Regions from separate parts of the Pseudoalteromonas sp. P1-26 genome, predicted to be linked through region 1. Evidence: predicted binding sites of a transcription regulator. Region 1 holds the regulator's gene; each other region holds the start of a gene.

Region 1 (11,093 bases):
ATACTAAAGATGGCTTTGGTATTAAAGCGCTCATTAATAGTGGCTTTGAAGTGGCTGTGATTACTGGCCGCCATTCACAAATAGTTCAGCAGCGAATGACTAGCCTAACAGTTCAGCACATTTATCAGGGACAAGAAGATAAGCTGATTGCTTATCAAGAGTTAAAAGATAAACTGGGGCTGACTGATGAACAAATTGCCTATATTGGTGATGATGGTCCAGACTTACCAGTAATGGAAAAAGTAGGGTTTGCTGTTGCTGTAAACGACGCACACCCACTGATTAAAAAGCTGGCTCATTACACCACATTATTACCAGGTGGCTTTGGAGCTGTGCGTGAATTAACTGATTTACTCATGTTAGAAAACGGTAAGCCGTTAACTAGCGATGGAACCAGCGCATGAATATAGCCCGTATTTTACTGAGTATTGTTTTTGTTTGTTGCATGGTGTGGTTATGGTACCCGTACTTTAACCAATCAACAGACACAATAACTAGTGAAGACGAGATCATCGCAACACCTGATTACACTGCTGTGGCGTTAAAGCAAACAGCGTATGATGAGCAAGGCAAAATTAGTCATAAAGTGGCTGCTGCTAAAATGGAGTTGTATCAACAATTAGGGTTTACCTTTTTTGAGCAACCTATTTTTACTATTTATGGCGACCAGCATGTTTGGCAAGTAAAAGCCAAAGAAGCCACATTGTATGAAAACGATCAGCTGATTTTTGAAGGGGATGTAGTTGCTAAAAACTTAACCCACAACGGCATGATTGAAGATATAAAAGCAGAAAACATTAATGTCGATATTGATAAAATGACCATGTTTTCTAAGCAACCTGTGACACTAACAGGACCGAATTTAAAGATTACCGGTAAAGGCTTAAAAGCCGATTTAAAAACCGAAATTGTTGAGTTAACTAACCATACACGAACCATATACTATGACCAATAAACTGAAGAAATTACTCCTGATCCCAAGCTTATTGATTGCCTTTTCGGGCGCAGCTGCCGAGCAAACAGGCGCTCAAATTAGCATTAGCTCAGATCGCCAAGTAGGTAAACTAAAAGATGGCGTTGGCATATTTGAAGGTAACGTAGAGATCGTGCATGGTAATCGTCGTATTACCGCTGAACGCCTTGAAGCACACGGCGGTGACACCGAGGGTACAGTAGAGTTAATTATTGCCACAGGTAAGCCTGCTTACTTCGAAGAAAAGCAAACTGATGGCACCGTGATGAGCGCCAGCGCCGAAGAAGTTCGTTATGATGTTGCAAAACGCTTCTTAACCTTAAATGGTGAAGCTGAAGTTACTCAAGCTGGTCAAAAAGTGACAGCAAAAAGCATTACCTATGATATGGCACAGCAGCTGATCAGTGCTGAAAAAGACGAAAACTCAACAGATCGTGTACACACTATTTTAGTGCCTGTTGAAAATAAAAAAGACAATAAAGGCCAACCATGAGTACATTAAAAGCAGAGCTTTTAGCTAAGAGCTATAAAGGCCGCCAAGTGGTTAAAAATGTCGGTCTTGAAGTTGAAGCGGGCAGCATTGTTGGCTTGCTTGGCCCAAATGGTGCGGGTAAAACCACCACCTTCTATATGATTGTAGGCCTAGTTCCAAGCGACAAAGGTAAAATCAGCATTGATGATAACGATATTACCCTTTTGCCAATGCACAATCGTGCCCGCTTAGGTATCGGCTATCTGCCACAAGAATCGTCAATTTTTCGAAAGTTAACGGTTTACCAAAACTTGATGGCTATTTTAGAAACCCGCAAAGATCTAAACAAAGCAGGTCGCGAAGAAACACTAAATAGCTTACTCGATGAATTCAGCATCCAACACATTCGCGATAGCCAAGGTATGGCGCTGTCAGGTGGTGAACGCCGCCGCGTTGAAATTGCCCGTGCATTAGCCGCTAATCCTAAATTTATTCTTTTAGATGAGCCTTTTGCTGGTGTTGATCCGATTTCAGTGTTAGATATAAAGAAAATTATTGAGCACCTAAAAAATCGTGGTATCGGTGTACTAATTACTGACCATAATGTTCGAGAAACCCTTGATGTTTGTGAAAAAGCCTACATTGTTTCTCATGGGGAGCTAATTGCATCAGGCACACCTGAGCACGTATTAGCAGACCAAACTGTACGCGATGTATATCTAGGCGAGCAATTCAGGCTGTAACCATTACGCCAGCGACTAGAGCATCTGCTAGACTAATAACAATGACAATAAATCGATAATGACTTAACTGTGTTTGCACAGTTATCGATAACTTTAAAAGGATTGTTAGGGATACATGAGGCAATCATTACAGCTGCGCATGGGCCAGCAACTTACAATGACTCCACAACTGCAACAAGCTATTCGTTTGTTGCAGCTCAGTACATTGGATCTCCAGCAAGAAATTCAAGAAGCGCTTGATAGTAATCCCCTACTTGAAGTGGAAGAAGCGGATTACAATGAAGAAAGCACCGGCAAGAATGAGCAAAAAGCGGAGTCTGACGATGTGCAAGTCAGCGCGTCTGCCGAAGAAGCACCTAGCGAGTACGAGCAAGAAAGTAGTGATGCTCTCAATAAAGACACCGTAAGCGATGACTTAGCCATGGATGTTACTTGGGATGAGTACATGAGTGCCGCCCCTTCAACATCATCAGGGCCAATGCCTGAAGATGAGTCTATCTATCAAGGTGCATCAACCGAAACTCTTCACGAATACCTAATGTGGCAATTACAGCTCACGCCATTTAGCCCTACTGATGAAGCGATTGCTGTCGCAATTGTAGAAGCTATCGATGATTCAGGTATTTTAACGGTAAGCTGTGAAGATATCGTCGAAAGCTTTAATCAAAATAACGATGAAGAAGAAATCGAACTTGATGAAGTCGAAGCGGTCTTAAAAAGAATTCAGTTATTTGATCCTGTGGGTATTGGCGCGCGCAGTTTACAAGAATGTCTGTGCATTCAGCTACGCCAATTCGATGCCGATACGCCATATTTAGCTGAAACTAAAATGGTTTTATCTGAGCATATCGAATTATTAGCGAGTCGCGACTATCGAACTTTGATGAAAAAGACTAAGCTTAAAGAAAACGAGCTTAAAGAAGTGATGACGCTCATCCACAGCTTAAATCCTAAGCCTGCGGATAGCATAGTACGCGAAGAATCTGAGTACGTTATACCTGATGTATCAGTGAAAAAAGTGAAAGGCCGCTGGGTAGTCGAGTTAAACCCAGATTGTATGCCAAAGATTAGAGTGAACAGCCAATATGCAGCTATGTCTCGCTCTGTTAAATCAAGTAGCGACAGCCAATTTATTCGCTCTCACTTACAAGAAGCAAAGTGGTTTATTAAGAGCTTAGAAAGCCGTAACGATACGCTATTAAAGGTGACCAACTGTATCGTTCAACAACAACAAGCTTTCTTTGAGCATGGCCCTGAGGCAATGAAGCCGATGGTGCTAAATGATGTTGCTGAAATGGTCGAAATGCATGAATCGACGATTTCACGGGTAACAACGCAAAAATATATGCATACCCCACGGGGTATTTTTGAGTTGAAATATTTCTTCTCAAGCCATGTCAGCACCGAAAATGGTGGTGAGTGTTCTTCTACAGCAATACGCGCTTTAATCAAGAAGTTAGTCGCTGCAGAAAACTCAGCTAAACCATTGAGTGATAGCAAAATTGCAGATATATTGGCTGAGCAAGGAATTAAAGTAGCTAGACGTACAATTGCAAAATATCGTGAGTCTCTAGCAATACCTCCGTCTAATCAGCGTAAGAGTCTGATTTAGACGTTTTACATAGAAGGAAAAATGCTTATGCAACTAAATTTAACTGGTCGTCATGTAGAAATCACAGATTCATTAAGAGACTATGTAAACACCAAGTTTGCAAAACTAGAAAGGCATTTTGACCATATTAATAATGTTCATGTCATTCTAGATGTAGAAAAATTAAGCCAAAAAGCAGAAGCAACTTTACATGTAAACGGAGGCGAATTATTCGCTTCTACAGAACATCAAGATATGTACGCAGCCATTGACTCACTGATCGATAAACTTGATCGCCAAGTCATTAAACACAAAGAGAAATTAGCTCGACATTAAATTATGAAACTAAGTTCACTTACTAACCAGGACTGCAGCAAAGCTGCGGTCCTTTTTAATAGCAAAAAAAGAATTCTTGAATATATCAGCGAACTGGCCCACCAGCAGCTTCCTCATTTATCGCAACAAGATATCCTAGATGCTTTACTCAACCGAGAAAAACTAGGTAGCACCGGCATTGGCCGAGGTATTGCTATTCCACATGGCCGAATGAGCGGCGCAGATGAGCCTCATGCATTTGTGATAGTGAGTGAATCCCCTATTAATTTTGATGCAATTGATAATCGTCCAGTTGATATTTTTGTGGCACTCATCGTACCAGATGGTGACTGTCAGCTTCACCTAAAGACCTTATCAACAATTGCTGATAGACTTAAAGATAAAGAATTTTGTAAACAGCTGCGTAGTGCTACTACCGATCAGCAACTGTTTCAGGTCATATCAGCAGAGGCATAAATGGAATTAATAATTATCAGCGGTCGCTCAGGCTCAGGTAAATCGGTCGCTTTACGAGTACTTGAAGACTTAGGCTATTATTGCGTTGATAATATTCCGGTTAATTTACTGCCTTCGCTCGTACGTAGTGTGTCTGATAACTACGATAAAATAGCGGTCAGTATCGACGTACGTAACTTACCGAAAGAGCAGCAAGAATTTAATGATATTCTTGAGTACCTGCCAGGTTTCGCAAACCCAACACTATTCTATTTAGACAGTGATGACCAAACTCTGATCAAACGCTTTTCAGAAACACGCCGCTTGCATCCACTATCTATTGATTCTTTGCCGCTTGATCTGGCCATTAAACAAGAAAAAATCCTGCTTGATGTGTTGATCACTCGCGCTGACTTTATGATTGATACCACTGATCTGAGTGTTCATCAGTTAGCAGAATCAATTCGCGAAAAGATTTTAGGTAAAAAAGATAAAAAGCTAATTATTACTTTTATGTCGTTTGGCTTTAAGCATGGTATTCCAAAAGAAGCTGACTACGTTTTTGATGCACGCTTTTTACCTAACCCACACTGGGAACCTGATTTAAAGCCACTAACTGGCCTTGATCAACCAGTAAAAGATTACCTAGCTAGCCACAGCATAGTGCAAAAGTTCACTTGGCAAATACAAACCTTTGTGCAAACTTGGTTGCCACATTTAGAGCGTAATAACCGCAGTTACCTGACCATTGCTATTGGTTGCACCGGCGGCCAGCATCGCTCTGTTTACTTAGCGCAAACAATTGGTGAGAGCTTTGCCAAAAGCCATGCTAATGTAAAAATTCGCCACCGCGAACAAGACATTTAATTAGGCACCAACAATGCACGCTGAAGATACCTTTTTAATTCAAAACAAACTTGGCTTACATGCTCGTGCTGCTACTGTTTTAGCGCAATTAGCACTGCAATTTGATGCCAAAATTACGCTTTATCAAGATGATAAAGAAGCTGAAGGCGACAGCGTGTTAGCATTAATGCTACTTGAAAGTAGTCAGGGTAAAGAAGTTCGCGTTGTGTGCGAAGGCCCTGACGCCGATGCTGCATTAACGGCAATCGGCGAATTAATTGCACAACGCTTCCACGAGCAAGAATAGCATTTGCTAAGACTTCAAGGTTTACGGTAAACTTAATTCGGATATTTAAAATTCCCTTTAAATATCCTACTTTTATATCGCTCGCTTTTCTAAATTACAAAACTCTTAATAAATTTATCGCAGTGCGACGATATCTCTGCAAATACACTACAAAGCAACTATGCTGTATTTGCTTAGCCTATTTAAACTTTTTTCAGTTGTAAGGACGCCAATGCCAGAAGCCTTTGAACAAGATTACCCACTACAACAACTCAAACAAGTGACCAAGTCACTCAATAGTGGTCAATTTGTTCAAGTGCGCGGTATGTTAGCCAAAACGGCACCTTGTGATACAGCCCTTTTACTTGAATCTTCTCCCCATAAAATTCGTCGTATGCTTTGGCAGCTGGTTGATCCAGATGTCCGTGGTGATGTTCTAGAAGAACTCTCTGAAGATGTACGTCTTGGCATTATTGCCCAGATGGAGCCTGAGCACATTGCTGCTGCCACTGAAGATATGGACGACGATGACTTAGGTGAGGTTTTACGTAGTCTTCCTGATACCGTATATCAAGACGTTGTCAGTGCCATGGATTCGCAAGATAGAGAGAGAGCAACTCAAGCACTTTCTTATCAAGAGCGCTCAGCCGGTGCCTTGATGAACAGCGATACGGTCACCATTCGTCCTGACGTTACTCTCGATGTTGTACTGCGCTATTTACGCTTACGAGGTGAGCTACCAGAGGGTACCGATGACTTATATGTAGTTGATAAGCATAACTGCTTTTTAGGCGCGCTTTCATTAACTACATTGCTGACCAGTCCTTCAGATAAAATTGTTCGTGATTTAATGGATGAAGACTGTGAGTCAATCCTAATCTCTATGGATGAAAGTGATGTAGCGCAACTGTTCGAGCGTCACAACTGGATTTCAGCGCCTGTTGTGGATGATAACGCTCACTTGCTTGGTCGTATTACTATTGATGATATCGTTGACGTAATCCGTGAAGATGCAGAGCACAGCATGCTAAGCCTCGCTGGTCTTGACGACGAAGAAGATACCTTTGCGCCAGTGCTAAAAAGTTCGCAGCGTCGCTCTATTTGGCTTGGGGTTAACTTATTAACCGCATTGTTAGCAGCAATTGTGGCAAGCTTTTTCGAAAACACCTTAGCAATCTTGCCTATTTTAGCGGTACTCAATGGTATCGTCCCTTCAATGGGGGGTGTTGCGGGTAGCCAAACCCTAACTCTGGTTATTCGTGGTATAGCGGTTGGTCATATCAACCAAACCAACCAACGCTTCTTATTACTTAAGGAGTTAGCGATTGGCGCACTGAATGGCATTATTTGGTCGATATTAATTGCTGGTGTGGTTGCCCTATGGCAGTGGGACTTTAAACTCGGCGCAGTGCTGGCCTTTGCAATGTTTATGAATCTTGTTGCCGCTGGTATTGCGGGTGCGAGCATTCCATTAATTCTTAAGAAAATGAAAATTGACCCAGCCCTTGCAGGGAGCGTAGTGCTGACAACCGTCACTGATATTGTTGGTATCTTTGCCTTTTTAGGCACTGCAACTTGGTTATTGATCTAATACCAATTCGCAATAATACTTAGTTAAGCGAATTGGTATAAATAAAAACGGCCCTTAAAGGGCCGTATTTATATCTATTTACTTTGCGCGCTGCTTATTTTTACCTACTCGAGGTTTGGTATTGGCCTTTTTAAACTGGCTAAAACCGGTGTGACGAGTCAGTGCCGCACGGCCTTTACCGCCCTTTCCTCTAGCAGCTTTCTCGTTACGACCTTCTTCAGGTACCAAACAGTTCGGTCCTTTACCGATTAGATTCGCTTTGCCCATTTTTCTTAGTGCTTCACGGATCATCGGCCAACCAGCAGGATCGTGGTAACGTAAAATCGCTTTGTGTAAGCGACGCTGGCGTGCGCCTTTTGGAACAGGCACTTGCTCAGTATTGTTCTTAATATTACGCAGCGAGTTCATCTCAGTGTGATAAATCGTGGTTGCATTGGCCATCGGCGATGGATAAAAGTTTTGCACTTGATCAAGCTTAAAGTCATTAGACTTTAACCACAACGCCATGTTCACCATGTCTTCGTCTTTCGTTCCTGGGTGAGCAGAAATAAAATACGGGATCAAATACTGCTTTTTACCCGCTTCTTTTGAGTATTTATCAAATAGCTCTTTAAACTTATCGTAAGCTCCCATGCCCGGCTTCATCATCTTAGACAATGGACCATCTTCAGTATGCTCAGGGGCAATTTTTAAGTACCCGCCTACGTGATGGGTAACCAACTCTTTTACATAGCGAGGGTCTTCTACAGCTAAGTCATAACGTACGCCAGACGCAATCAAAATTTTCTTTACACCTTTTACATCACGGGCTTTTTTATAAAGCTCAATAGTTGGGGTGTGATCCGTGTCCATGTGCTTACAGATATCAGGATAAACACATGATAAACGTCGGCATGTACTCTCTGCTTTTTTACTCTTACAGCGCAACTTGTACATATTCGCTGTCGGTCCACCTAAGTCAGAGATAACCCCAGTGAAGCCCGGTACTCTGTCACGAATTTGCTCAATTTCATCAATAATTGATTGCTCAGAACGGCTTTGAATAATACGTCCTTCGTGCTCTGTAATCGAACAGAAAGAACAGCCACCAAAGCAACCACGCATGATGTTCACCGAGGTTTTAATCATTTCATAGGCTGGGATTTTTTCATCGCCGTAGCTTGGGTGTGGAATACGCTGATATGGCAAACCAAATACGCCATCCATTTCTTCAGTTTCAAGCGGAAATGCAGGCGGGTTAACCCAAATAGAACGATCGCCATGGCGTTGAAATAACGCACGGGCGCAACCTGGGTTTGTTTCTTGGTGCAAAATACGCGAGGCATGGGCATAAAGCGGTTTATTTACGCTTACTTGCTCATACGCTGGCAGCTTAACGTAGGTCTTTTCCCAAGGCTTAGGACGAGCTGGCTGAATAGTGACTGGCTTAGCCGCCTCGGCACTTAAATCAATACCTGCTTTTTTAAATTCAGATTTACTACAACCCACATCATCTGCGCCATACGGGTTTGGAATTGGATCAATCTTACCTATTTTATCTATTGCAGTTGAGTCACTACCACGCCAACCCGGTAATGGTTCTTTACGAATAACCGCAGTACCACGAATATCTTGAATTGTCTCTACCGACTCACCCGCGGCAATACGGTGGGCAACTTCAACAAGTGGGCGCTCAGCATTACCGTAAATTAGAATGTCAGCTTTGGCATCAAACAATACGCTACGGCGTACTTTTTCTTGCCAATAATCATAATGAGCAATACGGCGTAAACTCGCCTCAATACCACCAATGATCAGCGGCACATCTTTATAAGCTTCGCGACAGCGTTGGCTGTATACAACTACCGCACGGTCAGGACGTTTACCGCCTATGTTACCCGGCGTATAAGCATCATCATGACGCATACGCTTTTCAGCAGTATAACGGTTGATCATCGAGTCCATATTACCCGCTGTAACACCAAAGAATAAGTTAGGCTTACCTAACTCCATAAAGGCATCTTTTGAGTTCCAATCAGGCTGTGCAATTATACCCACACGAAAACCCTGTGACTCAAGCATACGCCCTATCACAGCCATACCGAAACTTGGGTGATCTACATACGCATCACCACTGACAATGATCACGTCACAGCTATCCCAGCCTAACGCGTCCATTTCTGCACGAGTGGTTGGTAAAAATGGCGCCGTGCCATAGCATTCAGCCCAATACTTAGGGTAAGAAAACAGGCCTCGCTCGGCTTTTAATGCGCTCATAAAGTGTACTCTGCTAACAAAAGGGGCGAATTATACCTCAGTCTTATAGATTATTATAGAAAACAAAACGCCCTTCACATGGGAGGGCGCTGTTTAATTAATATGCTTTTGTTGAAACTTTCTATTGTTTAGCTTGCAGGTAGGTAATTAACTCTTTTTCTGGCATAGGCTTAGCATACATGAAGCCTTGCACTTCATCACAGCCAAGCTGGGCTAAATAATCTGCTTGCGCTTGTGTCTCGACCCCTTCTGCTATGGTTTTTAAGCCTAACCTTGCACCAAGAGAAATAATTAACGCAGCAATCGCCTGACAATCTTGACCTGGTAAATCTTTAATAAAGGCGCGATCTATTTTAAGTCTGTCTAGCGGAAGTTTTTGCAAGTAACTTAACGATGAGAACCCTGTACCAAAGTCGTCAATCGCAATCTCGATACCAAACTCTTTAAGCTCTTTTAATGTGGTGATCACATTAGCTAGCTCATCCATTACCACGCTTTCGGTCACTTCGAGTTCAATAAATTGCGGCTTTACATCGTACTTAATTAAAGTGTCTTTAACCTGCTGCGCATAGCCTTTAACTTTAAACTGCGGCACTGAAACATTCACAGCAATGCTAATTGCAAAGCCCATTGCTTCGAGGCGCTTTTGCTGCATACATGCTTGCTCTAGCACCCATTGCCCTATATCAACAATTAAACCGGCATCTTCAGCCATTGGAACGAAAATCGCCGGCGAAATATACTGGCCATTACCTGACGGCCAACGCAGTAGCGCTTCACAGCCAATGATTTCAAGTGTATTTAAATCAAGTTGTGGCTGAAACCAAACCTCTAATTTACGCTGCTCAAAATCTTGACGAAGCTGTCTGATGATCCCTAAACGCCAAGCCATTTTCTCTTCCATGTCTGGGGTATACGTCACCACCATTTCAGAAGATTGTTTTTTAGCTTGGTTAAGCGCAATGTAGCCCAGCTTTAAGGTCTCGATCCCTGCTTGTAAGAAATCACCTTGATAACATAGGCCAATATTAAAGTTGATTGGTAAAATGTGTTCACCGGCATTAAACGGCAAACTTAAATGCTCGCGTAGTAGCTCAACATCACATTCACCAACGGGTAACAGTAAGCCAAACACATCTGCACCAATGCGCGATAGCAGCTTTGCATTTGGGTATTCTTGATGTAGCCTATCAACAATGGCATTTAGTAATAAGTTACCAATCTCTTGGCCTAAGCCATTATTAATATCTGAGAATTGCGCAACATCAATTAATAAAAAGACATAGTCACTTTTACCCGGCTGGTAGTAACGCTCCACTTTATTCATGAAATCATTACGATTCGATAAACCAGTTAAAACATCTTTATAAGCTGCATCACGTAAACGGTTGAACAACCTAACATTATCAAGACCAACACTGACATTGGTTAAAAATATCTCTGCAAATTGTAGTTGTGAAGGACTTGGTGTGTGCTCGGTTTCTAAGTAAATAGCTGCTTGGCGGTTTTTGCTTTTTAATAAATACGTACTGTCTACATCGGTGTGCTGATGCTCACCTTGGGC
Region 2 (11,093 bases), on a different contig from region 1:
TGCCCACAACCGGTGGTAAACCAAAGGCGGTTTTTAACACCACCGCGGTGAGTATTGTCAGTAAGAATAAGCACAATATGCGAAGCGCACCGCGTTTAAGTTCAATATCTTCATCGGCCGTATCCGGGTGACGGTTATTGATAAATAAAGACATAACAAATGCAGGAATAATATAGCTGACTAAAGCTGGTAGGAATAAAACAAAAAACTCGGTAAAGGCAACAACATCGGCTTGCCAAACCATCAGTGTCGTGATGTCACCAAACGGGCTGAATGCGCCACCGGCATTTGCGGCTATTACAATATTGACGCACGACATAGCAATGAAGCGGTTATCATTTGCTGCTACCTTCATTACCACTGCACATAAAAGTAGGGCAGTAGTTAAGTTATCGGCTACAGGTGAAATACAAAATGCCAGTACACCGCTTATCCAAAATAATTGCTTGTAGCTAAAGCCTCTAGCAACCAGCCAGCTTCTTAGGCCATCAAATAAACGACGCTCTTCTAGGGCGTTGATATAGGTCATCGCAACGAGCAAAAATAGCATTAACTCCGAAAACTCTAACAAGGCGTGACGAAATGCGTCGGTGCTAAGATCAGATAAGTTTTGTGCACTGTACTGCCAAGCAATAAGGGTCCAAATAATCCCGGCTGCAACCAATACGGGTTTTGATTTGCGTAAGTGAATTTTTTCTTCGAGTATGACGAGCACATAAGCAAAGATAAAAATAACAAGGCATATAATGCCAACAGGATGGGTGAGTAAATCGATAGTACCAGTTGACGCAGCATGAGCTTGGCCACCGAAACATAGCAAGGAAAGGAGCAATCCTTGTGTTAGTTTTTTCATTGTATATTCCAATTAAATCATCTTAATTTCGTTACGGTTTAAGTAAATGTAGCTGCAGACATTTTAGATTCATTCTTTGCTTTATGTAACAAATTGGTAACTAAGATGTTGGTATTTTGAATATAAATACGGGTGATGGCGAGAGCAGACCAGTTATATAATTTATAACTTAATCAATGGTTTGAGGTTTTAAAGTAATAAAGGGCTGCAATTAGCAGCCCCAACTTGAAAATTATGCAAAGTGTTTTTCTAAATCGTCAGAGCCACCAATGTGCTCACCGCCTATGAATACTTGCGGCACTGTCTCACGACCAGAAATCGCTTTTAAACTAGTTAATGAAGCGTGTTGACCTAATACGATTTCTTCGTACACATAACCTTTCGTCTCTAGTAACGCTTTAGCTTTTGTACAGAACGGACAATTAGGCTTGGTAATAATACTCACTGATTCTGGTTTTACCTGTGCTGGGTTAATGTATTCGAGCATGGTATCTGCATCAGATACTTCAAACGGGTCGCCAGGCTTTTGTGGCTCGATAAACATTTTTTCGATAACGCCGTCTTTTACCAGCATAGAATAACGCCAACTGCGCTTACCAAAACCTAAGTCGTTTTTATCGACTAGCATACCCATGCCGTCGGTAAATTCGCCGTTGCCGTCTGGCAATAAAGTGATATTTTGCGCTTCTTGGTTTTGTGCCCATGCATTCATTACGAAGGTATCGTTTACAGAAATACATACAATTTCATCAACACCGTTTTGTTTAAATACAGCCGCAAGCTCGTTATAACGTGGCAAGTGAGTTGATGAACATGTTGGTGTAAATGCACCTGGTAATGCAAATAGCACAACTGTTTTACCTTTAAAAATTTCGTCAGTGGTCATTGATTTCCACTGCTCGTCTACACGTGTTGCGAATGTAACGTTTGGTACTTTTTGGCCTTCGATATTGTTTAACATTGTTTTGATTCCTCTTGATTTGTTGAGTGCCATTATGCGATTTAATTTATGATAGCTCCAATCGTTTGTTTGTATTAGTATGATAGGTAAAAGCTATTGGTGGTGTAATATGAATTTAAAAGACTTTGAATACGTTAAAGCGGTTGCACAATATAAGCACTTCAGAAAAGCAGCTGATGCTTGCTATGTCAGCCAACCGACATTAAGCGGGCAAGTTAAAAAGCTTGAACAAGAGCTGGGAGTTGTTATTTTTGACCGTTCAACAAAGCAAGTCACGTTGACTGTGCAAGGTGAACAACTTCTTAAGCAGATCACACTGATCCTAGATCAAACCCAAGTGCTTAAAGAAATAGCTGCCAGCTCACATGACCCACTAAAGGGTAAAATCAATGTCGGTATTATTCCTACCATTGCACCTTATTTACTGCCAACACTCTTAACTTCTATGAAGCAGGCATTTAGTGAAACCCAGTTTTCATTTATAGAAATGCAAACAGCGCAAACGCTGGTGGCCCTTGATAATGGTGAGATTGATATTGCAATTGTTGCTGATGTTGCCGATTTAGCGCCTTATCATGTGTCACCGCTTTATAAAGAAGACTTTTTAGTTGCGGTTTCTGAGCAACACGCTTTAGCACAACATACTGAAGTTGCCTTAGCTCAATTACATGAATGTGACTTATTAATGTTAAACGAAGGGCATTGCTTTAAGGAGCAAGCTGAGCAATTTTGCTTTTCAGCTGGGGTTGAAGTCTCGAATCAATATAAAGGTAACAGTATTGAAACCTTACTCGCGCTGGTGGCAATGGATGATGGGGTAACCTTTGTTCCTAAGCTTGCATGTACACCACGTGAAGGAGTGAAGTATTTAGCTATAACACCAAACCAGCAACGCCAAGTTGTCATTGCAACTCGTAAGCACTACCCACATATAGCTGGTGTTGAGCAATTAGCTAACTGGCTAAATGCTCATGAAGGCCTACAAGCTCATTTACTCACTAGCAGCTAATTCAACAATATCGTTAATTTGAATGTTAGGCAGTGGTTGCTTATCTATACTCATGGCAACCGCTGATTGCTGATAAAGCTGAGTCACTTTTATTTGATTAAGTGTGGTGATTTTGTGCGGGAGTTTATTACCCTGTGCATCCGTTAGGTAATTATGATGGGCTATATTTAAAATTTGCCCTTGCTCAAGCCCATGCGCCTTACCCAAGTTGATGATTAGTCTGTCGTTTTCGATATGCAGTATTTTACCTTGGGTGGGTAAGCAGGCCATGGCTGCTTGTAAGTCATAGGTTAGGGTTTGGTTTATATCGCTAATAGCTTGGCCATAGTCAGTTGCCCAAAATCGGTCGCTATATACATCGATGATCTCAGTCTTTTTATACGGCCAAATACCTTCTGTTTGGTAGCTTTTTTGCCAGAGCTTTTCGTAAGTGGTGCCATCAAATAAGACGTAATCTACTTTGTATGCACGCTTGAAACTATCATCTTGCCAAAATGCATAATCGTTATTGATCTTATGGTTAACCGATAAATCACGAATACGGCTCAGTAATACATATTGCGAGTTACTGCGGCTAGTGATCTCTTCAAGTAGCGCATTACTGTAATCGTATTGCTGAGTGAAAAAATGATCTACTCGCAACGGCATATTGTAATAGGCTGTCGGTTTAGCTGCCATTTGCGTATTACTTAAGCTGGCATATAAGTGTTCACTAATGGCTTTGTTTACGTCAAAAATTTGGCCCATACGCGCTTGCTCGCGATTGGCGAGTTGGCTTTGTGTCACGGCAATAAATTTGGTGTATTGGTTTGCAGGGCATTCTTCTGCTTGAGCAAAAATATCGAGGCGAAGCGTGATGGCATAGGTGTCGTTATGGCGATCTTCGCTGATCAATTCTATTTTCTGGATTTCACCATGGCTGCTTATTTTTAGCTGATCTTGCGTCAAAACCCCGTCAACTAGTGTCTGTACAGAGCTTACTCGAGCGCCAGAAAACACTAAAGCTTGAGTTATGGCGTCTTTAATGGCGGCAGATTTGGCTTGGCTCGTATCGCCATTTTTTACAACTGCATGGCCTGTAGATTCAAACCACTGCGCTAAGCTATTGTTAGAAAACAAAATTGTAAAGGCTAAGCCAAGGCCTTTTAAGCTGGCTATTGTTTTATTTTTCATGCTGACACCTAGCATTAAAACCAATGAATAACCTAAATGAGCAAGGACTGTACCACAGTGGCATTAAACGTGCATATTTGTAGCCAAAGAGTTTTAAGCGGAAGCAAATTATGCGAGCACTTCTATTCGGTGGGCTGGTTGCCTGCGCAGCATTAACCGGCTGCAGTAGTATTTTTGATAAACATGTAGAATACACTTACATTGAGCCAGATAGCTACCCAGTGCTAAAAGCCGTGGGTTATGCGCCAATTAGTGCTCAACCAGGTAGCAATGAATCGCAGCGTACTCTACTTGCGATTAAAGCCTCAAAGCTTGAAGCTTACCGCGAGCTTGCTGAGCAAGTTTACGGGCAAAGAATTTCCGCAGGCACTACAGTGCAAAACAGCATTGCTCATAATGATCAATTACAAAGCCAAGTACAAGGTGTGATCAAAGGTGCACAGGTTATTAAAACCTATGCAGTAGGGGATACCTACGCAACTGAATTACAGCTTGATATGAAGCGAGTACACGATTTATACATCGGCGAAGTAAAACCGCGCCAAGTGAAAAAAGTAACGTATTATTAGGTGCAACTTAGTATTGGCTTGCTGTATAAGCCCAGCAAATTCTGCAAGCATTAAAAAAGCGCGATAACTTAGTTATCGCGCTTTTTTAATGAAATAGTATTTAGGCTTTCAAGTTGTGAACGATTTTCTTATCGCCTTGAATCACGCTACCGCCTTGGTCGTAGGTCATCGATGATGGTGCGCCGATTAAAATATCTTTAAGTTGCTTAACACTCAACTGTGCTTGATGGGCCGCGTGAGCGTTTACATCGTTTTTCTTTTTGCAGCTTGCTAGGAGAGTATTTACTTGCTTAATAAGTGCACTTACTTCGTCATCTTGCGATTCGTTGTGCGCAACAAGCTTTTGCACTTCTTTATCAATGGTTTGAATTTGTTGGAGCAAAGAGATTTTTTGTTGGGCAATACTCTTTAATCCGTCGCCACGCTTTGCAGCAATGGCTGTCAACTCATCATCTAACAGCGCAGCAATAGACTCCAAGCACGAAACTTGTTGTGTTAATTTGCTAGCTATTAAATGATTATGATCAGCCATAGACATCAAACTCGAATGCAGCGATGTTCTTTGCTAGCTTTTCAGCATCAATTTGGTATTTACCTTCACTGATTGCTTTTTTCAGCTCAGCCACTTTATTGCTATCAAAGCCAGATGATTGCTCTGCTTTTTCTTGCAAAGATTTTAGCTGTTTAGCTTGAGGAGTTAAGCTCACAGAATCTGCACTTGCTTTTGGTGCGGCCGATTTTGCAGCGGCTGCATTAGCATTATCTTTTTGTAAATCAAGCTTTTTTTGCTTGGTATTTGTCAACACAGAAGGCTGTTGTTGACCATTATTGACATTGCTTACCATAATTTTGACCTATACATTACCCAACATATGCCTTTATATCGGCGGGCACAGCGGATACTTTAGCATAAATATAAAAAATTAAATATTTACTTGTACAGACTCGACCCCATCCACACGTGCATTTAATACTTTACCTGATTTTTTGTTTTTTACACGTACTAATTCGTCTAACGTACCATCTTCTAGAGCAATTCCGGTGGTTTTAATTCTTAACCCGCGTAATGAAGCATAGATAGTTACATTATCGCCTTTACAAACCATACAAACTTGGCTCATAACAATAGGTGTGCCGTCACGTAAATTGCGCTTACTGCGACTGCCAATAAGTATAGCCTCATCTTGAACATATTGCGTTCTAACAAATTGCTTTGGCTTCATTTCGAGGCGTAAATGTTCAGGGCGAATGACCTCTCCACGGGCTAAATTAGTGGTAACAACAACCACAGGTTCGAGCTCAATAATGCGCACGTGAACGTATTGGGTCCAACTATTTAAATCTTGGCACTTAAGTTGTACAGTTACCTGCCGATTAAAAGGAGGCTCTGTTGGTAACTCTTTGTTAATTGGTGACTCACATAACCTCTCAGGAATGCGACTATCTAATGGTAAAGCACTAATTTGAGGTGTGGTGTCCAGATCAGGGAGCTGCTCGCTAACAAAATCGATGGCGATTTGTTGAAGTTGCTCGGTATTATAAACTTCTGCCTGTAGTTGTGTTGTAAACAACAGGCTAGTAAGAAAATAAAAAACACTGTATCTTCGGCTTTTTTTTAACAAACTCATATTGTTTCGACTATGCTTATGGTTGAAAACAAGGTATAAATATTTTGCGTCAAAAAACAGACGCTTTGTAACCTTATGTAGCTTTAACACAAAGAAGGCAATTATTGTTCCAGCTCTGATTGTTTATCTTTAGGAGATTGAAATGGCAGGCATTTTAGACTCAGTTAACCAGCGTACTCAGTTGGTTGGGCAAAACCGCCTTGAATTACTATTATTCAAACTCAGAGGGCGACAACGCTTTGGTATAAACGTGTTTAAAGTAAGAGAGGTTCTGCAATGTCCACCACTTACTAACATGCCTAAATCAAATGCGTACATTCGCGGTGTTGCGCATATCCGTGGTCAAACTATCTCTGTTATTGATTTATCGATGGCTGTAGGTGGCCCTGCAATTGAAAATATCAAAGACAGTTTTATCATCATTGCTGAGTACAACCGTTCAGTGCAAGGGTTTTTAGTTGGTGGTGTTGAACGCATCGTGAATATGAACTGGGAAAAAATAATGCCGCCGCCTTCGGGAGCCGGACGTTATTCTTACCTAACTGCGGTCACTGAGATTGAAAACGAATTAGTTGAAATTCTCGATGTAGAAAAGATATTAAACGAAATTTGCCCAGTTAACACTGAAGTGAGTGCTGAAGTAGTTGGTGAAGGTGAGATTCAGCGTGACTTGGGTGAGCGTATTGTCTTTATTGCTGATGACTCTGCAGTAGCTCGAAACCAAGTCAAGCGTGCGCTTGAACCTCTAGGTGTACAAACTGAACTAGCTAAAAACGGAAAAGAAGCACTTTTACGTTTAAGAGAGATTGCTCAGCTCGATTGTCAAAATGATATTACTGAACGTGTTGGTCTATTAATATCTGATGTAGAAATGCCAGAAATGGACGGTTATACCTTAACCGCTGAAATTAAGGCAGATCCAAAATTATCACCTTTGCATGTGATCTTGCATACCTCTTTAAGTGGGGTGTTTAACCAAGCAATGATCGAAAAAGTGGGTGCTGATGATTTTATTGCAAAATTTAACCCAGATGAATTAGCGACAGCTGTGAAGAAGTGGGTTCATTGTGATTAATTATTTATAGGTGGTATTACTTTGGAAAATAAGCATTTACAACAAAGCGAATACGATCAATTCCGCTCTTTTTTAGAGCAACAATGTGGCATTGTGCTTGGCGATAATAAACTTTATCTAGTTAAAAGCCGCCTTGCGCCGCTTATGGCGCGTTTTAATGTTGAGTCTTTATCACAGTTGGTAAGTAAAACACTAAGCCCTCATGAGAGGCAGCTTCGTGCCGCTGTCGTTGATGCGATGACAACCAATGAAACGCTTTGGTTTCGTGACCAATATCCGTTTGAGTTATTGAAAACAAAACTATTTCCTGAACTTAAAGATGTGCGTAGGCCACTAAAAATATGGTCAGCGGCAAGTTCATCAGGACAAGAGCCGTACTCAATTGCCATGTCTGTTGCCGAGTTCCAATCTAAAAACCCAGGTGTATTAAAGATGGGTGCGCAAATTATTGGCACTGATATCTCTAATACCATGCTTGATATGTGCAAGAATGCTGAGTATGACTCGCTGGCGCTCGCTCGTGGCTTGTCGATGGAGCGTCGTCAAAAGTTCTTCAAGGACAGCGGTAATGGAATGGCTCAGGTAGTTGACCCTATACGTAAAATGGTCAGCTTTAGACATTTAAACTTACTCGATTCATATGCCCTAATGGGCAAGTTTGACATCATATTTTGCCGTAATGTGTTGATTTACTTTTCACCAGAAGTAAAAGCTAAAATCATTTCTCAATTTGCTCAAGCTTTAAACCCGAAAGGTTACCTGTTTTTAGGTGCGTCAGAATCAATGGCGGGCTTAAGTGATAGCTTTGATATGGTTCGTTGTAACCCAGGTATCATCTATCAGAAAAAGTAAACTCTCCTTAGCAACCTAGTCCTTAGGTTGCTAAATTTACCTATTTTTCAGTCTCTTATATAAATCAAATTACTCCTAAATTTTTGGCTTAGCTTTTGCATTAACCACTACAGAGTCAATTTTTTGGAGATGGTTATGGCTATCAGTTTTGATAAAGCATTTGGTGTTCATCCTCATGCGATGTTGATCCGTTCACAACGCGCTGAGTTATTAGCGACAAATATCGCTAATGCTGATACGCCGGGCTATAAAGCGAAAGATATCGATTTTGCCTCGGCATTAAAAGCGGCAAAAAGCAACCAACAAGGCGGCAATAGCATGGTAAGAACCGATGCTAAACATATTGCCGGGGGCAGTCGTTTTGTTGGCAGCGCAGAAATGTTTCGTACGCCAAATCAAGCAGATACAGGTGATGGTAACTCAGTCGATATACAAGTGGAACGAAACTTGTATGTACAGAACTCATTAGAGTATCAGGCAAGCCTGCAATTTATGAGTAGTAAAATTAAAGGCCTTAAAAAAGCCCTCGGTAGTCAAGGAGCTTAATCATGAGTTTGTATAATGTTTTTGATATTTCAGCAACCGGTATGAGTGCGCAAAATGTTCGCTTAAATACCACAGCCAGTAATATCTCGAATGCAAATACGATTAGTTCTAGTCAAGATCAGACATATCGAGCGCGCCACCCTGTTTTTGCTGCAGAGTTGACTAAAGCGTCAGCATCACAAAGCAATCCTCAGGGCTCTTCTGTTGGCGTTAAAGTGTTAGGCATTGTAGAGAGTGATAAACCTCTACAAATTGAATATAACCCGAACCACCCAAGTGCGGATGAAAATGGTTATATCTACAAACCTAACGTTAATGTTGTAGAAGAAATGGCAAATATGATTTCTGCCTCTCGCTCTTACCAAACAAATGTGCAAGTTGCTGATGCAGCTAAGCAAATGTTAAGTAAAACACTGTTGTTAGGACAACGGTAACCGAGGATAAGTTATGAGTAACGACATCAGCTCTGCATCATCATCCTATATGGATAGTTTGCGTTGGAATCAAAGTAGTACGCAAACAACTGAAGAAGACAACAACACGCTTTCTCAGGAAGATTTCTTTTCGTTGTTAACACAGCAGTTGTCGTTTCAGGATCCGAGTAATCCTGCTGATAACGATCAAATGATTGCGCAGATGACGAACTTTACCATGGCTGAAGGTATTTCAAACTTAAACGAGAAGTTTGATTCACTCACTGCATCAATGACATCAAATTCTGCGTTACAGGCTTCGACTCTTGTTGGTAAGCAAGCGTTACTTGAGTCTGACACCATTGATTTTGATGGCGAAAATCTAGCTAAAGGGTCGGTGGTTGCAGAAACCGCTGTTGAATCTTTAACGCTAAGAATAACGGATTCATCAGGCCAGTTAGTGCGTACCATTGAATTAGGTTCTCAGTCAGCGGGTGCACTTCGTTTTGAATGGGATGGTAAAGACAATGATGGCAATGTGCTACCTGAAGGTGAATATGACATCAGTGCTGAAGGCTTTGTAAATGGAGACTACAGCAGTATGCCAATGGCGACCTTTAAGAATATTGAAAGTGTCAATATTAATGGCGCAAGCGGCATTATCGTAAATACAAAAGAGGGTGCGGTTAGGCTAACTGATATAGCTGAAATCGCATAAGTAAAAAAGGTTTGGGTTAGCTTAGGCTAAGAGATAGGTTAGAGGTGAGTTATGAGCTTCAATATTGCATTAACAGGCTTAGCAGCCGCGCAAAAAGATTTAGACGTTACCGCAAATAACATTGCTAACGTTAATACTACGGGCTTTAAAGAGTCTCGTGCAGAGTTCGCTGATGTATACGCATCATCAGTATTTAGTTCTGGTAAAACAAAAAATGGTGACGGTGTAAGAACAACAATGGTGGCACAACAATTCCACCAAGGTTCGTTATCTTTCACAAATAACTCACTTGACTTAGCGATCACTGGTGAAGGTTATTTCGCAATGGCGAATGACCTAGGTGCACAAGACTTCACATATACCCGAGCAGGTGCGTTTAAATTAAATAAAGATAACTTTGTAGTCGATGCTAATGGCAACTATCTACAAGGTTTCCCTGTTGATGAAGCAACCGGTGATACCACTTCTGTTAGCTTAAGTACATCTTCTGCACTACAAATTCCTGATGCATCAGGTTCACCACGTGCAACCACGAATGTTTATTCATCTTTTAATCTAGACTCTCGAGCAACTTCACCGTCAGTGACGCCGTTTGATCCTGAGACAAGTGCTTCATATAACAGCTCAACATCAACAACAGTGTATGATTCATTAGGTGAGCCACATATTTTACAATTCTTTTTTGTGAAAACTGATTCAACAACTACTGGTAATGAAAATGAGTGGGAAGTGTATGCTACTTTAGATGAAAAACCGTTTGCTGCGGATGGTACTGAGCAAACTACGTCGCCATACACGCCTATTTCGACTTTTCAGTTTGACTCAAGTGGTTTACCACTAAATACAGATGGTGTAGCAAACACTGACACTACGTTTGACCCATTAACGTTACCAAATGGTGTTGGTGCTGCGGCAGGCTTATCTGACTTACTTTCTAATGGTGCCAGCTTCCCAGATGATGTCACTATTAATTGGCGTGATGAAGCAGCAACAACAAATAAAATTCCTACTCAGTATGCTAGTAACTTTGAAGTAAAAGCACTGGAACAAGATGGTGCGACTGTAGGTCGTCTATCAGGTATCGATATCGGTTCTGACGGTAAAATTGTTGCTTCATACAGTAATGGTGATACTTCATTCCTAGGTCAAGTTGCGATGGTACGCTTTTCGAACTCACAGGGTTTACAACAAGTGGGTGATACGGCCTGGAAGAAGAGCCTTACATCAGGTGAACCTATTGCTGGCGAACCAGGTTCAGGTACCTTGGGTTCAATTAACTCATCTGCGCTTGAACAA
Region 3 (11,093 bases), on a different contig from region 1:
TGGATGCAAAGAGGCCATCATTAGATGTTGCTCTACTACCTTGAGCAAGTTCTAATACTTCAATGTTGAAATCCCCAGGAGAAATATCTGAAGTTGGTGTTACTGATATCAGATCACCATCATCACTGGTAGGCTGTTTGATAGTTGCAGTTCTTTTGTTAAAGTTATCTGGATCAGCTAACTTCTCGATAGTGTCTTGCAACTTAGAAAGAGCAGATTTAATTTCACCTATCGCTGAAAGCTCTACCTGTAAAGACTCTTCTTTTGCAACAAATGCGTTCATTTTAGGAGTGTTTTCAGCACTTACGGTTGCTGAGATAATGCTCTCAAGATCTAAGCCAGAGCCAATTCCAGCTGAAGTAATTAACGGCATTTTAACCTCCTGAAAAATATTACACTTTTATGCTGAATGATTAAATAGCATACCTTTACTAGTTAATTTATCGGCAAATTCATCCAAAGCTTTAGCCACTTCTCGAAACTCTTCTGTGGGTATCTCACGGATCACCTCTTCACTTTCTTTATCGAGCACTTTAATGATCGGTGGTTCACCTAGCTCATCAAACTCAAAAATTAAGTTTGTCGAAGTTACCGGTATATATTTATTAAGCTTCTCGAGGTTTTCTTTTACCTCAGCAATCATATCTTGCTTTTCTTGACGCTTCTTGCTTGAAACTTCATCAATATTAACAGGTTCCCTACTAGCAATTTCTGTGCCTTTATTAAGCTTCTCTTCATCTAACACTGATTTTACAGAAACACTGTTTGAAGTATTAACATTATCTGAAGCCCTAGCTGCGGAATTAATATCTATCATTTCTCTCTCCAGCTGTTATCTGTTAAATTATAAGCCACTGTACTGAAAATTTCCTCTGTACAGTGACTTAAAACTTAGACTACCCTAGTAACGAAAGAGCTACTTGTGGGCGCTGATTTGCTTGACTTAAGATAGAGCTACTTGCTTGTTGTAAGATTTGCATCTTAGTCAAGTTAGCAGTTTCTGTTGCAAAGTCAGTATCTTGAATACGCGAACGTGCAGCTGTTAGGTTTTCAGCTATATTTGATTGATTTCGGATTGTTGATTGGAAACGATTTTGAACCGCACCTAATTCAGCGCGCTTTTTATCAACAACAGCGATCATTGCATCCATACCAGCTAATACTTGCTGCGCATTAACTTGTGAAGATACGCTAATAGTTGTTGCACCGAATGCAGAAAAGCCAACTGTTGCTGCGGTTAAACCTGTACCAACATCACTAATACCAGCAGCTAATGTTGACATGCCTTTTCCTGTCACACCTGAAGCAACTTGAGCGATGCCTGACATAGTAAAACCACCATTAGCAGTTAGTGAATTTGCTGTACCACCAACATTTTTCATGCTAAAGCTAATTGTTTGAACTGCATCAGCACCAACTTGGAAACTGGCATTATAAGTTCCATCAAGAAGGTTTTGACCACCGAACGTTGTATCTTCAGCCACTCGATTAACTTCTGAAGCTAATGATCGAATTTCTTCTTGAAGTGCTAAACGGTCTTCATCAGTATTCGAACCATTCGACGCTTGTTGTGCAAGCGTACGAATACGTTGGAACATTGATGTTACTTCGTCTAGTGCACCCTCAGCTGTTTGCGCAAGAGAAATACCATCGTTCGCATTTCGGTTACCTTGATTAAGGCCGTTAACTTGTCCTGTTAAACGGTTAGCGATTTGCATACCCGCAGCATCGTCTTTCGCACTATTAATGCGTAAGCCAGATGATAATCGCTGGAATGAAGTGTCTAAGGAGTTGCCAGATTTCATCAACTGACGCTGTGCGTTCAAAGAACTCACATTAGTATTTACATAGATAGCCATGTTAGCCTCCGCTTTATCATTTAATAGCTAAACAGCGGGATACCCCTACCCTGCTATTTAACCGACATAGAGTCCTAGATTGATAGTTCTCTAAATCAGTTATCGTCTGATAAAGCGAAAGCTTTAGCTTTATTTGTAAATTTTTTAACTATTTTTTAAATTTTAACCTTGTAATAAGCTTAATGCCGCTTGAGGTCTTTGATTTGCTTGACCTAAAATTGTTTGGCTTGCTTGCTGTAAAATTTGGTTTTTAGTCAAATTAGCCGTTTCAGCTGCGAAATCAGCATCTTTAATTCGTGATTTAGCAGCCGATAAGTTTTCTGAAATATTCGCTTGGTTACGAATAGTCGATTGAAAACGGTTTTGTACAGCACCCAATTCAGCACGCTTTTTATCTACTACAGCAATCATAGAATCCATAGCTGCGAGCACTTGCTGAGCATTTACTTGAGAAGATACACTTATTCCGCTTGCAGTAATATTGCTAAAACCTGCTGTAGCTGCGGTTAATCCAGTGCCTATATCACTAATACCTGCAACCAATGTAGACATTCCTTTTCCGCTCACGCCTGAAGCAATACCAGCTATACCCGACATAGTGAAACCACTATTTGCAGTTAGTGAGTTAGCTGTACTTCCAACATTTTTCATACTAAAGCCGATAGTCTGAACGGCATCAGCACCAATTTGAAAACTAGCGGAGTAACTCCCATCAAGTAAGTTTTGGCCACCAAATGTGGTATCTGCAGCAATACGGTTTACTTCAGCAGATAACTGACGAATCTCTTCTTGGAGAGCAAGTCTGTCTTCATCCGTATTTGAACCGTTTGCTGCTTGTTGTGCAAGGGTTCTAATTCGCTGAAAACTTGAAGTAATTTCTTCTAATGCCCCTTCAGCTGTTTGCGCAAGTGAAATACCATCGTTCGCATTTCGGTTACCTTGATTCAAACCTAGAATTTGTGATTGTAAACGGTCAGAAATTTGTAAACCGGCAGCATCATCAGCTGCGCTATTAATACGTAGGCCTGAAGATAGACGTTTAAACGAAGTATCTAAATCTGTACCTGTTCTATCCAACTGTCTTTGTGCATTTAATGCACTAACATTAGTATTTACATATAAAGCCATAATAAACTCTCTTCTTATCTGTCAAAGTAAAGTCACTTATTAAAAAGTGAATTTGACAAAGTGACCCTTACAGCGGCAAATCTAAGTCGCCTGGGGCAAAATACTGCCACTTTGCTGATTAGTTAATTAACTTGAAGTAATGAGAGCAATTAATAGGCCAACTATTAATTAAGATTAAAAAAGGAATAAAAAGGCTCCATTTAGGAGCCTTAAGAGAGATAAGTTTAAGAGTGGGTTTAATAACACAAATTATGGCATAATCTGTGCTTTATGTTTTATGTTCTTACAAATGTTAGAACACTACTGTCAGGATTTTGAGCGCCTCCGCTTTATAATCCTATCTTAGCGCCTTTGTTAATACCCCATTAGACAAAGGCGCTTTTCTTTAAGTCAAAGTTTTGACTTCACTTTGACTCAAATTCCCAACTATTAACCTAGTAAGCTTAATGCCGCTTGAGGACGTTGGTTAGCTTGACTCAAGATTGTTTGGCTAGCTTGTTGTAAGATTTGCATCTTAGTTAGGTTAGCTGTTTCAGTCGCGAAATCTGTATCTTTAATACGAGATTGAGCTGCACTTAAGTTTTCAGAGATATTAGCTTGGTTACGAATCGTTGACTGGAAACGATTTTGAACCGCACCTAGCTCTGCACGCTTTTTATCAACTACCGCAATCATAGCATCCATACCAGCCAAGATTTGTTGTGCATTAACCTGAGAAGACACACTGATTGTAGTTGCGCCGAAAGCTGAGAAACCAACAGTTGCAGCAGTCAAACCTGTACCTACATCACTAATTCCTGCAGCAAGAGTGGACATACCTTTACCTGTCACACCAGAAGCAACACCAGCAATACCTGACATAGTAAAACCACCGTTAGCAGAAAGCGTATTAGCTGTACCACCAACATCCTTCATGCTGAAGCCAATTGTTTGAACAGCATCAGCACCCACTTGGAAACTTGCTGAGTAAGAACCGTCAAGTAAATTTTGGCCACCGAAAGTAGTATCTTCAGCAACTCGGTTTACTTCTGATGCTAAAGAACGAATTTCTTCTTGAAGTGCCAAACGATCTTCATCAGTGTTTGAACCATTCGACGCTTGTTGCGCAAGGGTACGTATACGTTGGAACATTGACGTTACTTCGTCTAGTGCACCTTCAGCTGTTTGCGCTAAAGAGATACCGTCGTTCGCGTTACGGTTACCTTGATTAAGACCGTTAATTTGCGATGTTAAACGGTCAGAAATTTGTAGACCAGCCGCATCGTCAGCAGCGCTGTTGATACGGAAACCAGATGATAAACGCTTGAATGAAGTGTCAAGTGAGTTACCAGAATTCATTAATTGTCTTTGAGCGTTTAATGAACTAACATTTGTATTTACATAAAGTGCCATGATATTTCTCCCGAAGTAAACTTATCATTTACTCTCAAACTTACTCTAATTAAGCGGTAACTGTTGTTTGTTACTCTGCTTGGTTAATTAAGTTATCGGTCCGCTCAAAAAATCCTTTAGTGAATTTTTAAACAATTTTTAAAATTTTATTTAATGCACTGTATTTAAAAGAGAAATATTTTAGCTTTTTAACTAAACATGGCATCTGGTTACCTTGAAAGCCGCTATCACGATGTTTTACTAAAGATATAAATACTAAAAAGAGTGCTCTAAAAACGCTTTTAAAGTGTGAAGCTTAAGGAAGGTTTTGTAGGTTAAGTTTATTAAATAAGCTTAACCTACATAAATTATAAGTAATCAAATAATGAGAGGTTAGCCAAACGGCCAAATGTTGCCTGTGCAGCTTGCAGTGATGTTTCTTGTTTGGTGAGTTCAGTAATCGCTTCAGCCATATCAAGCTCAACAAGCTCAGCTTTTGCAGCTTTATTGCTAGTATCTAAGTCACCGTTTGATTGTTCGATTTTCTTGGCCGTATTTAAGCGACCACCCAAACCGGCCTGAACAAGTGAAACCTGATTTTTGGCATTATCGAGTTGTACGATGGCATCAGCTAAAACTTGATCAAACTCTTCTTGAGTTAAATCAGGATTGGTTAGTCCTGCTATCAGGTCATCCAAAGTATTTAACGCATTCTCTTTTTGTGGTGCTTCAAGGTCAACATCAACTTGGCCATTTGCAACAGGTGAAACAGAAATCTCCATACCTTGATATTCAATTTTACCGTTTTCAAAACTACCGCTGTCAATCGTTACACCAGCTTGCTGCACAACAAATGTATTAGGTGTGCCTGTGGTAGTAATAAAGCTTAGTGTATTGGCATTTGCGGCTGCGGCAGGGTCTGCGTTGTAATTTGCCTGATGGAATTTATCGAAATCAGCTTGCTCAGTAACATAAATTTTTGAGCTTGTGATACCGCCTGACACAGTGCCGTCGTTTGATGCCACATTTAGTCGAGCATTTACTTTTTCGAATGTATCAAAACCATTGTCACTTGATTTGATTTCTACACCTTCAGCCACTTTGATTTTGTGTTGCCCCTGATCGCCACCATATTCATAGCGACCAGAAGTACTATTAAAGGTGTAAGACGGAGTATTATCTTGGTAACCCGAAAAGATAAATTTACCGTCTTCGGTCTTTGCATTCATCAAATCAAGTACCGTACTTTGCAATGCTTTAACTTCTTCAGCAATACCTTCACGGTCGATATCACTATACGCACCATTACCAGCTTGAATAGATAAAGTATAAGCAGACTCAAGCGCACCTTTAATATTTTGCAGCACACTTTCTTCTGTTGTTAGGCGGCTATTCAGCATTGTAATGTTTTTTGTGAACTGTTCATTACCCTGAATGCGATCTGTATAAAGTAGTGCGCGAGCCGTAGCCGAAGGATCGTCAGCAGCAGTCAATACACGCTTTTGAGTATTAACCTGCTCTTGCGCTTTGTTTACATTTTGCTGTGAGTTAAGAATAGAGTTAAGGTTATTCTTATACATCATGTTATTTGAAATACGCATAATTACCTCGCCGCACTTAATAAGGTGTCAAAAATAGTACGTGCTGTTGAAAGGACCTGTGCTGATGCTGCATACGATTGTTGAAAGCGCAGTAAGTTTGCCGCTTCTTCATCAAGGTTTACACCTGATAGCGATTCATACCAAGCTTCAGACTGATCAGCCAATGCTGTAAAGGCCGCACCATTGGTTTGGGCTTGACTAGTCACTACACCAATATCAGTGACAATGCCTGAATAGGCTTGATTAAACGTTTTATGATTATCGGCTGTACTACTTGCTTCAACATTTTGACGCACTAGCTCACCATTTTGTAAATCGGCCAATAGCAAACCATTACGGTTATCATCAAAACCACCTGTGTTAAACTCTACTGTGAAGGTGTCACCTGTTGCAGGTGATCCTTCAATATTAAAGTCAAAGCCGTAGGTATCGTAAGGCGCCCCTGCTTGAGCAAGAATATTCTCAGCAGGTGGTGTAATGGTAAACGTCGATGTACCGTTACCATCTGTAATTTGATACTCGTTAGCATTCGCCGTTTTCACGAGTGTGATATCGCCATTCGCCAAACTCGGTGGGGGACCCACGGTAATACCCGTTGAGTTGTCAATATCGGACACTGTGCCAGCAGAAATACTTGCATCACTGGTATTATTGATATCGTTCGCAGTTCGAATAGGTGATGCTAACGCTAAATCTTCAGGACGTTCAGTTGCAAGCTCTAAGCTAGTTGCAGCCTGAGAGTTCAACTTAACCATAAATTGGTCACCAGTATTTGCAGCACCTGATACGTTGAGCTGTAAACCAAACGCTTCACCACCCGTAATAGTTGATGAGTCAATCACACCGGCAGTCACATTCGCTGTAGATGCGGTGCCAATGGGTTCACCTTTATTATCAATTGCCTGAATCTCAACAGTGGTTGCGCTTGTATAGGTCACAATAAAATCACTTGCTGGCAATTCGCTGCCTTTACCAGGTTCAAGGGTTGCCGTCATTGTTGATGTGCCCGTATTCGCTTGATAACCAAACGCATCTACCGTTGGAATAGCAAAAATATCGCCACCAATTTCACCATTAGCGTCCATACCTAAGCTATTTTGTTGGTTAAAGGCATCGGCTAATGCTAAGCCCATTTGACCAAGTTGGTTTTGCGCTGGAACTAAAATATCGTCACGAAATGCCAGTAAGCCACCAATTTTGCCTTTCAATTTACTCACATCAACTTCAAGCGGCACGGCTTTGCCACCGTTTATATCAAGTTTTAATTCTTTAAAGTTCGGATCAGGATCGCCACTGAATGAAAACAGGTTAAATGTGCCACTTTGCATGACAAGTGCTTGACCAGAGCCTAAATACACTTGTTTCTCGCCGTTATTACCATCGAGTGTTTCAATATCAATCAGCTCAGATAGATCACGAATTGCTTTATCACGTTCATTATATAAACCACTTGATACTGACTCACGATCAGTACCATGAACCGAAGCAATCTTGGTATTTAAATCACTGATATTTTGGATCAGGTTATTTGCTTCATCTGAAAAGATTTCTAGCTGCTCATTTACTACTGCTTTTTGGTCAACCACAATGCTCGATAACCTGTCCATTTGATCAATCAAATTTTGTGCATCCGTCATGACCAGTGAACGAGCTACTGTTGATGACGGTTGATTTAAGCTTTCTTGTACATTGTTAAAAAACGAATTTACGCTCGTTGATAAGCTGTTTGACTCTTCTGAAAACAAGCTATCTACACGGCTTGCTTCAGTTACAAACTGATCAAAAAACGCTTTATTAGAGGTATCTCTATTTAATTGCTTTTGTGCAAATTCATTTAGTAAGCGATACGTTTCACCACGGCCGACTTGGTTATCGATCATGGTTGTGAACTCAGTACGCTCACGCACATAGCCCTCGGTATTAACGTTGGCGATGTTTTTACTGGTGGTTTGTAAAAGCTCAGAGTTAGCTCTTACACCGGCATTTGCTATGTCATATAAGCTAAATGACATGAGGGTCTACTCCTTAACGTACCAATGAAGCAGCGACGCTTTGAAGCTCAACGCGCTTCAATACCTGCTTAATTTTATCGGCATAATTTGGATCAGTTGCATAGCCTGCTTTTTGTAACGAATCTAAAAAGGCTGCAGGCTCTGCGGTATTATTAAGTGCTTCTTGATAACGTGGGTTTTCATTTAAAAAATCCACAAAGTCGTTCACACTGTCTTTAATCGATTGATAAGAGCGAAAACTTGCTTGCTTTTTAACTGGCACACCTTGTTCAAACTCAAGCGTGACTTTGCTTGCTTTATCACCTTGCCAGCTCCTATCCGATTTAATATTGAATAAGTTGTTACTACTTGTGCCATCAGCTTTACTGATGATGTGTTTACCCCAGCCCGTTTCAAGGGCTGCTTGAGCAACCATCACAGCTGGGTTTAAGCCAATTTTTTCAGCCGCATTTTTAGCGTGCTCCCAAACAGAGCTAATGAAAGACTCAGCATCTTCAAAGCGGTTTTCTGATTGCTCGTTCGCTGATGTATCCTCGACAGCTTGTGGTTTAGCCTTAGCCTCAGTAGTGCTATTAAGGACACCGTTTGCGCGTTTATCACTATCAAAGTCAGCCGTCGTTCTTAGTACAGAACCTGGTGTAAACTCTTTACCATCTGGCGAGAGCTGCTGAACAATCAAGTCAGCTAGGCCGAGCGAACCATTTGATGAAAGCTCAACCGACATTTGTTGGTCATGCATCTCTTCAAAAAATTTAACGCCGCTTGAATTAAATGGGCTGTCTTTATCTTCAAACGCTTCATTTGCTTTGCGCATGCTTTTAAGCAGCATCTGAGTGAAGATAGATTCAAATTGTGCCGCCGCTTTTTTCAGCGCCTCTTTTGACGCATCGCTAGAGGCATCACTTTTTAAGGCATTTTGACGTAATGAGTCTAAGTTGCCTAAATCAAAAAAGTTTTGCTTGTCGAGATGATTTGTATCCATCAGCTTTTTGACACAATAGTTAATAATGAAAATTAAAATGCAAAAATTGCGCCAATAAAAAACTTTATAAATGAATGGCTAATAACTGATACAGGAATGGAGTAACTTCAGAGCCAAGATTTTGGCTGATGTTTGTGTGCTAAATGATTTAAGAAATACTAAAACAAAAAACGCGCTCGAAAGCGCGTTTTAATTTAAATGATAACCAGTTGCCCGTTTATCGCCCCCGCTTCTTTTAAAGCTTCAAGGATTGCCATTAAATCACCCGGTGCGGCCCCAACTTCATTGATTGCACGCACGAGATCATCAAGATTAACACCTGGATTAAATACAAAAGCACGTGAATCATCTTCGTTCACATCAATAATACTTTGATTGGTAACGGTAGTTTCACCATCACTTAAAGCATTTGGCTGTGACACATTTTGCTGCTCAGCAATGGTGACCGTTAAACCACCATGTGTAATCGCCGCTGGCTGTAGCTTCACGTTTTTGCCAATCACTATTGTGCCTGTGCGAGAGTTCACAATAATTTTTGCTGCTGTGTCTGCTGGCTTAAACTCTAAGTTTTCAAGTGTCGACAAATAAGCAACACGTTGAGAAGCATCACGCGGTGCTAACACTCGTACTGAAGCTGCATCGATTGCCTGAGCGCTGTCAGGACCCACTAAATCATTAATCGTTTGCTCTAAGCGTTTAGCCGTTGTGAAATCAGGACGATTTAAATTAAAGGTAATGTAGTCACCTTGCATAAACGGGCTCTTAATAGCACGCTCTACAATGGCACCGTTTGGAATACGACCCACTGTGGGTGTGTTAATAATTACACGGCTACCGTCTGCCCCTTCAGCACCTAGACCACCTACGACTAAGCTGCCTTGTGCAATCGCATAGGTATTGCCATCAACCCCTTTTAGGAAGGTTTGTAATAAAGTACCGCCACGTAAACTACCCGCACTACCAATAGACGAAACCGTAATATCAATGGTTTGACCGGGTTTTCTGAATGCCGGTAACTCTGCATGCACAGCCACAGCGGCAACATTTTTAATCTTAGGTTTTAAGCTATCAGGTAAGGTAATACCAAAGCCATTTAACATGGCTTTAAAGCTTTGTTGGGTAAATCGGCTTTGCTCACCTGTGCCAGGCAAACCGACAACCAAACCATAACCCACTAATTGGTTTGCGCGCACGCCCTCAACCATAGATACATCTTTGACTCGCTCAGCCTGTGCAGAAAACTGCAGGCTAATTAAGCAAAGAGCGATGATGTATTTAAACCCATTCATGACTTTATTCCTCTAAAATGGGAAAAGCGAACTACTAAAGAAACGAGACAGCCAACCTGCACTTTGCGTTTCTTGAATTTGCCCTTTACCTGAGTATTGAATTCGCGCATTAGCAATACGGTTTGATGTGACCGTGTTATCTGCTTGAACATCTTCAGGACGAACTAAACCTTCAAGGCGAATAAATTCTTCACCGGTATTCAAAGTGAGCCATTTTTCACCGCGAATAACCAAATTTCCGTTCGGTAGAACACGCATCACATTGACAGATATATCACCAAATAAGCTATTTGATTGGTTAGACTTTGAATCACCTTTAAACGATGCCCCAGAACCAATACCAAACTGAATGCTATCACCGCCAATGTTAACTGGATTACCGCCAAGCCCAATAACAGGGTCTAAACTAGCGTCCGTTTCTTTGTCGGTTTCGGTTTTTGCCGCTTTGGTGGCTTGCGTTGATTCTTGCAATTTAACAGTGATGATATCACCCGCGCGCAATGCCTTTTTATCTGAGTACAAGTCATCTGCTGAATAACTATCAAACAACGAACCCGTTGGTACCATTGGCTCTGTTGTTGGCTCCGGATACATAGGCGCATAGTAAGGGTCATCCTGAACCACATGATGATTTTGCGTTGTCATACAACCACCCAGCATTAATGCTGCCGATGTGACTAAGATAATGTTACGCATGCTGCCTCCTACCCATTAAAGCTGTTGATTGATGTAACTAAGCATTTCATCAACCGCTGAAATCACTTTTGAATTCATTTCATAAATTCGTTGCGTTTCGATCAAGTTAACAAGCTCTTCTGTTACATTCACATTAGACGTTTCAAGTGAACCTT

What was found. The regulator sigma-54, encoded in region 1, starts transcription at its own class of promoters, with help from an activator protein. The targets are predictions, from matches to a motif close to GTTGGCACGNNNNTNGNNT.
Region 2: a site for sigma-54 is predicted at 8,203-8,221, ahead of flgB (flagellar basal body rod protein FlgB). Genes of this name have one in related genera too.
Region 3: a site for sigma-54 is predicted at 8,991-9,009, ahead of flgJ (flagellar assembly peptidoglycan hydrolase FlgJ). Genes of this name have one in related genera too.

What each region holds. Positions count from the first base shown of each region.
Region 1 is NZ_LKDX01000003.1:160,234-171,326, forward strand. It holds gene kdsC (3-deoxy-manno-octulosonate-8-phosphatase KdsC) at 1-404, shown strand, start outside; gene lptC (LPS export ABC transporter periplasmic protein LptC) at 401-955, shown strand; gene lptA (lipopolysaccharide transport periplasmic protein LptA) at 945-1,466, shown strand; gene lptB (LPS export ABC transporter ATP-binding protein) at 1,463-2,188, shown strand; gene AN394_RS03450 (RNA polymerase factor sigma-54) at 2,304-3,800, shown strand; gene hpf (ribosome hibernation promoting factor) at 3,828-4,115, shown strand; gene ptsN (PTS IIA-like nitrogen regulatory protein PtsN) at 4,119-4,571, shown strand; gene rapZ (RNase adapter RapZ) at 4,572-5,417, shown strand; gene AN394_RS03470 (HPr family phosphocarrier protein) at 5,431-5,703, shown strand; gene mgtE (magnesium transporter) at 5,915-7,273, shown strand; gene AN394_RS03480 (YgiQ family radical SAM protein) at 7,352-9,529, opposite strand; gene AN394_RS03485 (EAL domain-containing protein) at 9,651-11,093, opposite strand, start outside.
Region 2 is NZ_LKDX01000002.1:147,563-158,655, forward strand. It holds gene nhaD (sodium:proton antiporter NhaD) at 1-853, opposite strand, end outside; gene AN394_RS02025 (glutathione peroxidase) at 1,086-1,814, opposite strand; gene AN394_RS02030 (LysR substrate-binding domain-containing protein) at 1,924-2,823, shown strand; gene AN394_RS02035 (flagellar assembly protein FlgT) at 2,806-3,996, opposite strand; gene AN394_RS02040 (LPP20 family lipoprotein) at 4,107-4,565, shown strand; gene flgN (flagellar protein FlgN) at 4,666-5,097, opposite strand; gene flgM (flagellar biosynthesis anti-sigma factor FlgM) at 5,090-5,410, opposite strand; gene flgA (flagellar basal body P-ring formation chaperone FlgA) at 5,489-6,193, opposite strand; gene AN394_RS02060 (chemotaxis protein) at 6,336-7,268, shown strand; gene AN394_RS02065 (protein-glutamate O-methyltransferase CheR) at 7,290-8,120, shown strand; gene flgB (flagellar basal body rod protein FlgB) at 8,256-8,666, shown strand; gene flgC (flagellar basal body rod protein FlgC) at 8,669-9,100, shown strand; gene AN394_RS02080 (flagellar hook assembly protein FlgD) at 9,114-9,797, shown strand; gene flgE (flagellar hook protein FlgE) at 9,849-11,093, shown strand, end outside.
Region 3 is NZ_LKDX01000002.1:160,374-171,466, reverse strand. It holds gene fliD (flagellar filament capping protein FliD) at 1-373, opposite strand, end outside; gene AN394_RS02140 (flagellar protein FlaG) at 401-817, opposite strand; gene AN394_RS02135 (flagellin) at 897-1,859, opposite strand; gene AN394_RS02130 (flagellin) at 2,022-2,987, opposite strand; gene AN394_RS02125 (flagellin) at 3,417-4,379, opposite strand; gene flgL (flagellar hook-associated protein FlgL) at 4,727-5,959, opposite strand; gene flgK (flagellar hook-associated protein FlgK) at 5,962-7,971, opposite strand; gene flgJ (flagellar assembly peptidoglycan hydrolase FlgJ) at 7,985-8,953, opposite strand; gene AN394_RS02105 (flagellar basal body P-ring protein FlgI) at 9,148-10,242, opposite strand; gene flgH (flagellar basal body L-ring protein FlgH) at 10,255-10,938, opposite strand; gene flgG (flagellar basal-body rod protein FlgG) at 10,954-11,093, opposite strand, start outside.